Regions from separate parts of the Marinobacterium sp. LSUCC0821 genome, predicted to be linked through region 3. Evidence: predicted binding sites of a transcription regulator. Region 3 holds the regulator's gene; each other region holds the start of a gene.

Region 1 (3,177 bases), 570 kb from region 3:
GGAAGTGATGGCGATGGCTGAGAAGATGATCCGTGGTCTATTCATGGATCTATTGGGTGTTGATCTTGGTGACTACCCACGTATGCCATACTCAGAAGCGATGCAGCGTTTTGGTTCGGATAAGCCAGATCTTCGTATCCCAATGGAGTTGGTTGACGTTGCAGATCTCGTTGCTAGCGTAGATTTCAAAGTATTTGCTGGTCCTGCAACTGATCCTAAGGGTCGTGTTGCAGCACTTAAAGTGCCAGGCGGTAGTGAACTTACACGTAAGCAGATTGATGACTACACCAAGTTTGTATCAATCTATGGCGCTAAAGGTCTAGCTTGGATCAAAGTTAACGATCTAGCTGCTGGCGAAGAGGGACTTCAGTCTCCAATCGTAAAGTTCCTTGGTGTTGATGTCGCTATGGCGATCATGGAGCGTCTAGGAGCACAGAACGGAGATCTAGTATTCTTCGGTGCAGATAAAGCGACCATCGTTAACGAAGCACTTGGTGCACTTCGTATTAAAGTGGGCGAAGATCTAAACATGATCGAAAAAGAGTGGGCGCCGCTATGGGTTGTCGACTTCCCAATGTTCGAAGAGAACTCAGATGGCAGCATGACCGCACTTCACCACCCATTCACATCTCCAAACTGTTCACCTGCAGAGCTGATTGCACAGCCTGAAGGTCAGCTATCTCGTGCATACGACATGGTACTTAACGGTTGTGAGCTTGGTGGTGGTTCGGTTCGTATTCACGATCAAGAGATGCAGAAAGCGGTATTCAAAGTACTGGGTATCTCTGATGAAGAGGCTGAAGAGAAGTTTGGCTTCCTACTTAACGCGCTTAAGTTTGGTGCGCCACCACACGCAGGTTTGGCGTTCGGTCTAGACCGCCTCATCATGCTGATGACCGGCTCTTCATCAATCCGTGAAGTAATCGCATTCCCTAAAACTCAGTCTGCTGCTTGTCCAATGACAGAAGCACCAGGTGAAGTGAGCGCAGCTCAGCTTCGCGAGTTGAACATCAAACTTCGCAAAACACCTTAATTGGGTGTTTAGTTAAGAAAACCGGCTTTTTAGCCGGTTTTTTTGTGTCTGGACTGAGTCTCTGGAAAATGCTGATAAAGCGAGTGACAGGCTGAAGGCCGGTCACCGCCACTCCGTAGCCAGTTCATCGCATCGGTGACAGGCCTTCAGCCTGTCATCCGCTTTCTACACAACTGACGGGATCAGTTTTGAACAGCTTTAGCTGGCCCGAAGGGTGAGGGCAGGATAGCCCGAGTAATTACGCTCCAAACCCACAACAACACACCTATTGGTCTCAATTAAAACTACTGTTATTATGTACAGGTATTTAAATCTGACATAAGGCTTTGCATGCTGATACTTGGGATCGACCCGGGCTCGCGAATTACTGGTTATGGCATCATCGATGCGCAGGGCAGTAAGGCGGAGTACGTCACTAGCGGTTGTATCCGTATCGCTGACGCGAGCCTTCCGGAAAAATTGCGCCAGGTCTTTGAAGGTATCTCCCAGCTGGTAGAGCAGTTTCAGCCACAAGAGGTTGCGATAGAGCAGGTCTTTATGGCGCGTAATGCTGACTCAGCACTGAAGCTTGGTCAGGCACGTGGTGCTGCGATTGTTGCTGCTGCCTCTAAGGGGTTAGAGGTGCATGAGTATGCCGCGCGTTTGGTTAAGCAAGCTGTGACAGGTACCGGTGCTGCAGATAAAGGGCAGGTGCAATCGATGGTTGCGCGTATTCTTTCGCTACCCGGTTTACCCCAGGTCGATGCCGCCGATGGTTTGGCGATTGCACTCTGTCATGCTTATACCCGTCAGGGGTTAATTGCGACTGCAGGTTCACGTCGATCATCACGTGGTCGCTGGCGTCTGTAGATAAGTTTAAAAAGCGCCTAATCCGCTGTAGTTCTGCAAAGCAAAGTGGGATAGGATCAACCTTACTATTTGTTGAGGATTTCGTGTGATTGGTCGTCTAACCGGTGAGTTGGTTGAGAAAACTCCCCCTGAGTTGTTAATTGATGTTTCAGGTGTGGGTTATGAAGTTGAAGCCTCAATGAACACCTTCTACAAGCTGCCGGATATCGGCACATTTGTGACCATCTATACCCACTTTGTTGTCCGTGAAGATGCTCAGCTACTTTATGGGTTTGCTGATAAACAGGAGCGTTCGCTTTTCAGAACACTGATTAAAGTGAACGGCGTTGGTCCTAAGCTAGCTCTCACTATCCTCTCCGGCATCTCTGCCCCTGAGTTTATCCGTACTGTTCATAATGAGGATGTTTCAGCTCTGACGCGCCTACCGGGTGTTGGTAAAAAGACGGCTGAGCGTTTGATCATTGAGATGAAAGATAAGCTCTCTAAACTTGAATCGCCCACTGCGATTGAATTTGAGCTATCTGGACAGGGTGTTGGTGCACCGGTTCAGCCTAAACAAGATCATCGAGCGGATGCAGAGACTGCACTGATAGCCCTAGGTTACAAACCGATGCAGGCTACCAAAGCGATTGAGCAGGCAGCTAATACTCTAGGCGCTGACGCTGAGACTGAAGCACTTATTCGTCAGGCCCTGAAAATGATGGTGGCGGGTTAAGATGCAGATCGAACAAGACCGCTTTATCTCCCCTGTGGGTGCGCCTGGAGAAGAGGTTCAGGACAGAGCTGTTCGTCCGAAATCACTCCAAGATTATGAAGGGCAACCGCAGGTGCGAGAGCAAATGGAGATCTTTATCCATGCTGCTCGAAAACGAAATGAAGCGCTTGATCACACCCTGATCTTCGGACCACCAGGACTCGGTAAAACAACACTCGCCAACATCATTGCGAACGAGATGGGAAGTGAGATCAAAACGACCTCAGGTCCTGTTCTCGAGAAAGCGGGTGACGTAGCGGCTCTACTTACCAATCTTGAGCCGGGTGATGTTCTATTCATCGATGAGATCCATCGACTCAGCGCCAGTGTTGAAGAGGTGCTCTATCCCGCAATGGAAGATTACCAGCTCGATATTATGATCGGGGAGGGGCCTGCAGCGCGTTCAATAAAACTTGAGCTGCCACCTTTTACGCTTGTTGGTGCAACGACGCGTGCGGGCCTTTTAACATCCCCTCTGCGTGACCGCTTTGGTATTGTGCAGCGCTTAGAGTTTTACTCTGTTGCTGATCTCACCAAGATT
Region 2 (3,177 bases), 1.1 Mb from region 3:
ACATCTCTTTAGCGTGTTCAAGCGTTGTGTTGGTGATCTCTAAGCCACCCAACATACGTGCAATCTCATTGACGCGCTGTTTTTCAGTCAGGGCGTTAATGCGAGTCTCAATAGTCCCAGTCTCAACTCCCTTGCTGACAAATAGATGCGTATGCCCTTGTGAGGCAACCTGCGGCTGGTGAGTTACACACATCACCTGGGCGCGTGCGCTCAGTTTGCGTAGTAGACGGCCTACTACTTCGGCGATGCCGCCACCTATGCCCACATCAACCTCGTCAAAGATAAGAGTTGGTGTGTCGGTGGTTTGTGCCGTCACGACCTGAATGGCAAGACTTATTCGCGAGAGCTCGCCACCTGAGGCAATTTTAGCCAGTGGTTTTGCAGTTTGCCCTGCGTTAGTGCTGATGAGGAACTCAATCTCTTCTAGGCCATTTGCCGTAATGTATTTAGGGTCAACTTCGCTCACTTTGGCTGTAAATCGTGCTGAAGCCATACCTAACATTTCAAGCTGCTTATTCACCTCGCCATCCAGAACCTTAGCTGCGTCTATACGCTGCTTACTTAGTTCACGAGCTTTGCTGATAAGTGCTTTGTAAGCTGAGTGCACCTCCGACTCAAGCACTTCGAGGTTTTCATCAACATGGCTTAGCACATCTAGTTGCTCGTTGAGTTGGTCGCGAAGCTCTGGCAGTTGCTCCGGTGCAACGCGATGTTTGCGCGCAAGGTCGTAGATTGTTGAAAGACGCTCTTCAACCTCTTGAAGTCGCTCTGGGTCTAAATCAACGCGCTGTAAGAAGTTGCTTAGCTCTCGCTCCGCCTCCTCGATTTGGATAAGTGCGGCGTTTAACATCTCTGCAGTCTGCTGAAGAGCTGGGGTATCTGCTTCCATATCGCCCAGCAGTTGTAGGGCGTGATTAACCAGCGATTGCGCATCACTCTCTTCGCCTTCACCGAGGAGAGTGGTGATTTGTTGGCCGCGAGTCAGAATGGCCCCTGCGTTGGCGAGGGTTTTCTGTTCTGCTTCTAGCTCTTCAAGTTCACCTACTTGAGGGTCTAAGCGATTTAGCTCCTCCGTTTGGTAGCTGAGGAGTTGTTGCTGCGCGTGCGCCTCTGCGCTCATATCTTGAAGGCGCTTGAGTTCTGTCTGTTTAGTCTGCCACTGTGCGAAAAGAGTGCGCACCTCTGTTGCTGACTCATCAGCTTTTGCAAAGTTATCCAGAAGAGAACGGTGGTGATCCCGTTTCAGTAGTCGTTGGTGTTCGTGCTGGCCGTGAATATCGACAAGAATCTCGCCCAGCTCTTTAACGCGATTAAGTGGGCAGGGGTGGCCATTGATGTAGCTTCGACTTCTGCCATCGGAAGTGAGTGTTCTTCGTAGAATGCACTCGCCTGCATCTTCGGATTCAAGTTCGTTGGCCTCTAGCCACTCGCGTGCTTCGCTGAGTTTGGTGATATCGAATGCTGCACTTATCTCTGCACGGTTTGCCCCTTCTCTGACTGAATCTGCTTCTGCTCGTTTACCAAGGGCAAGTCCTAATGCGTCTAGCATGATCGATTTGCCTGCCCCCGTTTCACCGCTGACAACGGTCATGCCGGCTTTTAGCTCTAAATCTAATGAAGAGACGATGGCGAAATTTCGAATGCTGAGAAGTGTAAGCATGGCTCAATACCTGTGTATGTATACAGTAACTGTATTTTTAACCAATAGTACCGGTTTGTTCAATATCTATGAGCAAAAAAAACCAGGTCGGGGTTGAATTTGTGTCAACCGATCCCACATAGGAGACAAGTTAGATTTAATTCGGAGATTCTTTAATGGCTAATGAAGATCAGAAGCCTGCTGAGCAGGTAGACGAAGCGGTTCAAGAAGCGCAGGTTGAAGATACTGGTGCTGTAGAGATTGAGGAGATTGTAACTATCGACTCTCTGCAGGCAGAGCTTGATGAAGCAAACCAGACAATTGCAGAACTACAGAAGCAACTGGCTGAACTAGAGCCGCGTGCACAGGCTGAAATCGCTAACCAGCGTCGCCGTGCAGAGGCTGAAGTTGAGAAGGCTCGTAAATTTGCTGTTGAGAAGTTCGCTTCTGAGCTACTTCCAGTTATCGACAGTCTTGAGCGCGCAATCGAATCAAGTCAGGTTGAAGACGAAGTTGTTAAGCCACTGCGTGAAGGCGTTGAGATGACTCACAAGATGTTCATCGATGGCGTAGCTAAGTTCAACCTAGAAGTTGTGAATCCAGAGGGCGAAGCGTTCAACCCTGAGCACCATCAGGCGATGTCTATGGTTGAGGTTGAAGGAACTGCACCTAATACAGTGATTGCAGTGATGCAAAAGGGCTATGTATTGAATGGCCGTTTGGTTCGTCCTGCAATGGTCATGGTTTCAAAGTAAGGGGAATTTATTCCGCCCCTCTTGATATTTAAAAGTCCGAACCCATATAGGGTGTAAGGAAATAGTTTAACCACCACTGGTGGAAATTTTTTGGAGATTTACATGGGTAAGATCATCGGTATTGACCTTGGTACCACCAACTCGTGTGTAGCGGTACTTGAAGGCGACAAAACTAAAGTAATTGAGAACGCAGAAGGCGATCGCACAACGCCATCGATCATTGCGTACTCTGCAGACGGCGAAACGCTTGTTGGTCAGTCGGCTAAACGTCAGGCTGTTACCAATCCAGAGAACACATTGTTCGCTATCAAGCGTCTGATCGGTCGTCGCTTCGAAGACGATGTTGTACAGAAAGATATCAAAATGGTTCCGTACAAAATCGCTAAAGCTGACAACGGCGATGCGTGGGTAGATGTGAAGGGTAGCAAGATGGCTCCTCCACAGATCTCTGCAGAAGTTCTTAAGAAGATGAAGAAGACTGCAGAAGACTACCTTGGCGAGCCAGTAACTGAAGCAGTTATCACTGTTCCAGCATACTTCAACGACTCACAGCGCCAGGCAACTAAAGATGCTGGTAAGATTGCGGGTCTTGAAGTTAAGCGTATTATCAACGAGCCAACTGCTGCTGCCCTTGCTTACGGCATGGATAAAGCGGCGGGTGACCGTACAATCGCAGTTTACGACCTAGGTGGTGGTACTTTCGATATCTCAATCATCGAGATTGCAGACGTTGATGGTGAGCACCAGTTCGAAGTACTTGCGACTAACGGTGATACATTCCTT
Region 3 (3,177 bases):
AGAGTTGGCTCAATCTGATGCTGAGCGCAGCAGAGGCTATCCATAAGCCAACCCTTGCGCAAAGTGGTGAAGAGTCTGCGTCAGAGATAAATCTAGTTAACACCACCCAAAAAAGCCTTGAAGAGCGCTTGCAGGCGGATTTGCCTAACTGGTACCAAGCGCTTCAAGAGCTTATAAACCGACACCGTGAAACGAATCAGGAGTGGTGATTAACTATTCAATCCTTGCGAATGAATAGGTGATCATTCAAAAACCGTTTAGTTTTCATCCCAAGCGGCGTTGATCGGCGCGTTACCACGTTAGTCTGCACAATCACCGTCTCAGCTGTTGCTACACAAACGTCGTCTTGAAATAGTCCCTGGTACAAGCCAAATGAGCTAGTGCCAACACGGGTAACGCCAGTTCCGATATCCAAACGACCAGGCCAGGTGATCTCAGCCAAGAAGTTGAGGTTAAGGCTCGCGATCACAAATTCCGCATCATCATCGAATAGAGGGTTCTTAGGGTCGTAGAGAAATTCAACACGGCCTGTCTCTAAGAAGGTATTGAATAGGGCATTATTGATGTGACCTTGTCGATCCGTATCGGCATATCGAAGCTTATCAAAGGTCTGAAATGGAAAATCATCTATATGGAAGGGTTGAAGCTCCGGTGAGCGAGATCCCATGGAGTAGCTCCTTTCAGTTATTATTTTGGAGTTATCGTTTTATAGACAATAACTTATAAGTTAACAGGGTGCTATATCGAAGGTCGTTTACAAAAGAAAAAGCGGCCATAGCAATGGGGGAGAGCTAAGGCCGCTGAGAAAATTTACAACTAATTAGGTTGAGGCTTAATTAGGAGATTGCTAGTGAGTAAATCCTATTTAAAAGTCATTCTGTTGGCGGATAATGCCAACACCAAGGCCCTCAATGGTGAAGTGCTCTTCACGGAGGTCGACTTTAATTGGTTCAAACTCTTCGTTTTCAGCGATGAGGTAGACAAGGTGCCCCTCGCGGTGAAAACGCTTAACAGTGACATCTTCACCGACACGAGCCACAACGATCTGTCCTTCGCGTGCCTCTTTGGTTTGGTGAACAGCGAGTAGGTCACCATCCATAATGCCGATGTTCTTCATACTCATACCACGTACCCGCAAGAGGTAGTCTGCACGTGGGCGGAAGAAGTCGGAGCTGATGGTGCAGTAGTCATCAATGTGCTGCTCTGCAAGGATGGGTTCACCTGCTGCAACCTGACCGATAATAGCCAAGCCTTCGGGTTCATCCTCTTCGCCAACGATACGAATGCCACGTGATGTGCCAGGTATCATCTCAATAGCGCCTTTACGAGCGAGTGCTTTGAGGTGCTCTTCAGCAGCGTTGGCAGACTTAAACCCAAGATCTCGTGCAATATCTACACGTGTTGGTGGAAAACCGGTTTCATCGATATGACGACGAATACAATCCAGTACCTGTTCTTGGCGACTTGTTAGCTTCATAAACTCCCCCTATGACAGCCTGGTTTAGTGAACAGATTAGAGATTGTTCATGCTGTCTGTTTATTCAGTATCTGTAGTTTTATACAGTACTCTAATTCTGGTCAAGCTTTTTCTGTTTGTTTATCCAGTATTTTTGTATGATGCGTTTTCAGTTTTAAGGGGGCAGTGTGCTCGACAAGTCGATACAAGATCAGATTCAAGGTGCTTACCGTCACTTTTTGGCGGCTAAAGATCTTAAGCCTCGTTATGCACAGCGCCATATGATTGCAGCTGTTGCACGCCAGTTGGGCTCGATTAAGTCTGATTCGGCTGGGCATCGCCTCGGTGAAGATCATGTAGTCGCAGTTGAAGCCGGCACAGGTACTGGTAAAACGATCGCTTACCTCATGGCGGCGCTTCCAGTCGCTGACGCTATGGGAAAAAAACTGATTGTCTCTACGGCTACCGTTGCCTTGCAGGAGCAGCTTCTTCACAAAGATCTACCAGAGCTCGCTGAACTATCAGGTTTGGAGTTCAACTACGAGATCGCTAAAGGGCGTAGGCGTTATCTCTGTATATCTCGTCTAGAACGAATTCTTACTGAGCAGAATGACCTCACTCAGATGGCACTCTATGAAGATGAGATGTCTCAGGTTGTCCGCCCTGAAGATCTAAAGACCTACGCTACACTGTTAGATGAGTTTGCCAGTGGTCGTTGGAAGGGTGATCGAGACGATCTTGAGAATGATCTAGATGAGCAGGTTTGGATGCCGCTTACCTCTGATCATCTGCAGTGCACCAATCGTCGCTGCAGCCATTTTGATGCTTGTCCCTTCTTTAGAGCGCGTGCTGATTTAGATCAGGCAGATCTGCTGGTTGTGAACCATGACTTGGTTTTGGCTGATCTGGCGCTGGGTGGTGGGGCAATCCTGCCTGAGCCTGAGGACTCAATCTACATTTTCGATGAGGCACATCATCTGGGAGATAAAGCGACGGGGCACTTTGCGCTGTCGATGCGTGTTAAGGGAAGTGAGCGTGCCCTTAAAACACTTGAACGCCAAATGAAGCAGTTGCTTGAAGATACCGATAAGGCGATCTCAGTGCAGGATACAATCGAGCGTATCTATACCGCTATTCGAGTTTCGCTCAATCATCTTGGTAAGCTTTCAGATCTTGTCTCGGATGAAGTGCTTACGCTACCAGACAATGAGCGACGTCTGCGTTACCCAGGTGGTGTTGTGCCTGAACATCTCATTGTTATATGTCATGAGCTCGCTCAGTTTTTAGCGCAGTTAGACCCACAGTTAGAACGACTCATTGGCATCGTTAAAGAGCCGTTGGAGAACCAGGAATCAGATCTGGATCGTGCCGTTGCAGAGCGTTGGTTGCCTATTCTTAGTAGCCAGTGGGGACGCATTCAAAGGATGATGTGGTTGTGTAGAAGTTTCTCGCAACCTGATGAAAAACAAAAGGTTCCTACTGCAAGATGGTTGCTTACGCATGACTCTGAACATGGCTCTGATATTGAACTTCATTCGGCACCAGTTTCCGCTGAGAGTCATTTAAAAGATCTCCTTTGGGAGCAGTGTTATGGTGCTCTGCTTACATCGGCAACCCTCACCGCGGTGGGTAGATTCGATACCCTGTTTGTACAGTTGGGTCTACCGCTAACAACCCCGGCACTGCGTTTGGCGAGTCCATTCGACTACCCCAATAGAGCG
Region 4 (3,177 bases), 920 kb from region 3:
AACTGATCCGCCTGTGCTTCGCCAGCATCCAAAGCGGCTTGGTCTAAGAATGCAGATAGGACTGATGGGAACTCTGGATTCTCTTCCAGAGACCACTGTTGCTCAAACTGGCGGGCAGCTGTCACAAGCTCTTCTAAGTTCTCTATACGTGATTGCGCTTTCTCTCCCTTCTCCTTTTCGTGGTGAGCGATAAGGCCAGAGAGTTTAATCGCGTGGTCGGTCTGCTCTTGAAGAGATGTCTCTTCGGTGTCTGTATCGAGTCGATTAACGAGATCTAAAAAACCCTGCAGAGCATTATTGGCTCTTGCGGGAAGTGCATTGTGCTCGACGATCTCATTACTCGCGCGCCACATCGAGATACCCTGTTCACGCGCATAGTCGCGAATCTTCTCGATAGTACTGGTGCCAATGCCGCGCACTGGAACATTGATGACACGCTCCATTGCGGTGTCATCATCTCGGTTAGAGACTAGGCGCAGGTATGCCAGCGCGTTTTTGATCTCCAAACGATCATAGAAGCGTTGGCCACCATAGATGCGGTATGGGATACCCGCCCGAATCAGCATCTCCTCGAGCACGCGTGACTGGGCGTTGGAGCGGTAGAGAATGGCACTCTCGTCTCTGCGATTGCCTTCGTCTATCCAAGCAGCGATGCGATCGACTATAAAACGCGCCTCATCTTGCTCGTTAAAGGCGGCATAGAGGCTAATCGGTTCACCTTGATTGCCATCGGTCCAGAGCTCTTTACCCAAGCGGCCGAAGTTATTGCTGATGACACCATTGGCAGCCGTCAAAATATTACTGGTTGAGCGGTAGTTCTGCTCCAGCTTAATGGTGCGCAGGTTGCTAAAGTGAGTCTCTAGGTTTTGGATATTCTCAATGCGCGCGCCACGCCAGCCGTAGATTGATTGGTCATCATCACCCACCGCCATCAGCTTGTGTTCACCCTGACAAAGAAGTCGTAGCCAGGCGTACTGAATGGCGTTGGTATCCTGAAACTCGTCGACAAGCACGTATCGGAAACGGTCACGATAGTGGGCGAGTAGCTGTGGATTTTTATCGCGAAGTAACTCTAAACAGCGCAGCAGTAGTTCACCGAAATCGATCATGCCGCCTCGGTCACATGCCTGCTCATACGCTTCATAGACACGGATCAGCGTGTCTTGAACTAGGTCGCCGGTGCGCTCTAAGTGATGGCTGCGAAGCCCCTCATCTTTTTGAGCATTAATAAACCATTGAATCTGCTTTGGAGGCCAGCGTGAATCATCTAAACCCATCTCTTTACAGAGTCGCTTAACCAACCGCAGTTGGTCATCGCTATCCATGATCTGGAAGTTTTCTCGCAGCCCAGCATCCTGCCAGTGAGAACGAAGTAAGCGGTGCGCCAAACCGTGGAAGGTGCCTACCCACATTCCTTGGACGTTGATGTTAAGTAGGCTTTCGATACGGCCTCGCATCTCTTTAGCGGCCTTGTTAGTAAAGGTTACGGCAAGGATGGAGTAGGGCGAGATCTGCTCGGCTTCGATAAGCCATGCAATACGGTGAACAAGCACACGTGTTTTACCGGAACCCGCTCCCGCCAGCACCAAGAGGTTACTGATATCCGCCGTCACAGCATCACGTTGTGCGTCGTTGAGGGAGTCGATGATATGGGTAACGTCCATGGCTCAATCTTCGGGTTCTACTGAATGGGCGTACAGTATACGAGAAGGAGTATGCAGCGTCACCTTCCAAAGTAAGAGCGGTCACGGTTTGCCTGCGGCAATTCGTTCCTACAGGGTGTTGTAGGAGGGAATTGCGCAGCAAGCCCCGACCATTTTATATTGAACTCGGCTTCGCAATCCTATGCAAAAGCACCTGCTTAAACTCATCCGGATCTTTAAGCGTTTTGCCGCTGCCTTTTCCTTGGTGAGCCTCAACCCATGGTTCTAAACGAGATAGCCAAAAGCGCATCGCTGCAGTGCGAGTCAGTTGTGGCCAGACCTTGTATTCGTCATCACTGAATGGGCGAATCGCTGCGTAGGCTTTCAGCAGTGCCTGCTCTTTGAGCGGGTCGATTTGTAGATTGCTATCGATACACCAGTCATTGGCAACGATGGCAAGGTCGAATAGGTAGTATGCGCTTGCTGCATTGTAGATATCTAAAATGGCTGTGAGACGGTCTTCATGAAAGAGAGCGTTGTCATGGAACAGATCGCCATGAATGATGCCGCTGGGAAGTTGCTCGCCAAATTGATCGCGCAGCTCATCAAAACGGCGGACCTCTTCGGTTAGCAGCTCTGCATCAGCTTTAGCGATTTGTGGTGCAAGGCGCTCACTTTCACGGCGCCACCAGAATACGCCACGATGTGCTTGGCGTTTTAGGTAGAAGTCGCTGCCCCCCTGATGATAGTGCGCAAGTGCAGTACCTATCTGTGCACAGTGGTTGGCTGTCAGCTCGGTGCGGTTGAGGTGTGCACCAGGATAACGTGGCTGAATAATCGCAGGTCGTTTAGCTACAGTTTTTAAGCCGATCCCATTTCTATCTTCAAGCGCGTGAGAAACCGGAACATTGCGTTTGCCCAACCAGCTACCAAGTTCAACGAAGAATGGCACCTCATCTCGGTTTAGCTCCTCAAAAAGGGTGAGCACATATTCATGCTGCTGGCCGTTGAGTGACGTGGTGAGGAAGTAGTTGGTATTTTCGATGCCACCGTCGATCCCTTTCAAAGCGATCGCCTCACCCAAATCAAAGTCTGCTAGCAGTTGATGAAGTTGTTCGTCAGTTACTTGGGTGTAAACAGCCATGCTTTTCTCTAATCGCGATTAAATGTCAGCCAATCACTTGGGTGCTGACGGGGTTTTGTCTATGATTGTGTGCCTTGTTAAAAAATACAATAGATAGTTACTTATGGCTGATGCATCTGCTCCTGTAGTCCTCGTTGACGGCTCTTCATATCTTTACCGTGCTTACTTCGCTTCAGAGCGTGCAAATTTGCGTACCTCTGATGGCCGACCTACGGGTGCTATCCGTCTTCTAACCTCGATGATGCGAAGCTTATTAAAGAGCTATCCTGACTCTCCAGTTGCGGTCATCTTCGATGCCAAGGGTAAAACCTTCCGTGATGAGATCTATCCAGAGTACAAAGCACAGCGCCCACCTATGCCTGACGATCTTAGACTACAGGTGGAGCCAGT

Evidence for each region. The regulator LexA, encoded in region 3, represses DNA repair genes until DNA is damaged. The targets are predictions, from matches to a motif close to TACTGTNTANNTANACAGTA.
Region 1: a site for LexA is predicted at 1,319-1,338, ahead of ruvC (crossover junction endodeoxyribonuclease RuvC). Genes of this name have one in related genera too.
Region 2: a site for LexA is predicted at 1,669-1,688, ahead of recN (DNA repair protein RecN). Genes of this name have one in related genera too.
Region 4: a site for LexA is predicted at 1,683-1,702, ahead of uvrD (DNA helicase II). Genes of this name have one in related genera too.

Annotation. Positions count from the first base shown of each region.
Region 1 is NZ_CP051666.1:333,817-336,993, forward strand. It holds gene aspS (aspartate--tRNA ligase) at 1-1,033, shown strand, start outside; gene ruvC (crossover junction endodeoxyribonuclease RuvC) at 1,364-1,882, shown strand; gene ruvA (Holliday junction branch migration protein RuvA) at 1,968-2,597, shown strand; gene ruvB (Holliday junction branch migration DNA helicase RuvB) at 2,599-3,177, shown strand, end outside.
Region 2 is NZ_CP051666.1:2,137,942-2,141,118, forward strand. It holds gene recN (DNA repair protein RecN) at 1-1,660, opposite strand, end outside; gene grpE (nucleotide exchange factor GrpE) at 1,816-2,394, shown strand; gene dnaK (molecular chaperone DnaK) at 2,497-3,177, shown strand, end outside.
Region 3 is NZ_CP051666.1:900,949-904,125, reverse strand. It holds gene HH196_RS04395 (DUF6586 family protein) at 1-209, shown strand, start outside; gene HH196_RS04390 (thioesterase family protein) at 218-667, opposite strand; gene lexA (transcriptional repressor LexA) at 866-1,477, opposite strand; gene dinG (ATP-dependent DNA helicase DinG) at 1,645-3,177, shown strand, end outside.
Region 4 is NZ_CP051666.1:1,820,589-1,823,765, reverse strand. It holds gene uvrD (DNA helicase II) at 1-1,664, opposite strand, end outside; gene HH196_RS08850 (homoserine kinase) at 1,819-2,787, opposite strand; gene polA (DNA polymerase I) at 2,891-3,177, shown strand, end outside.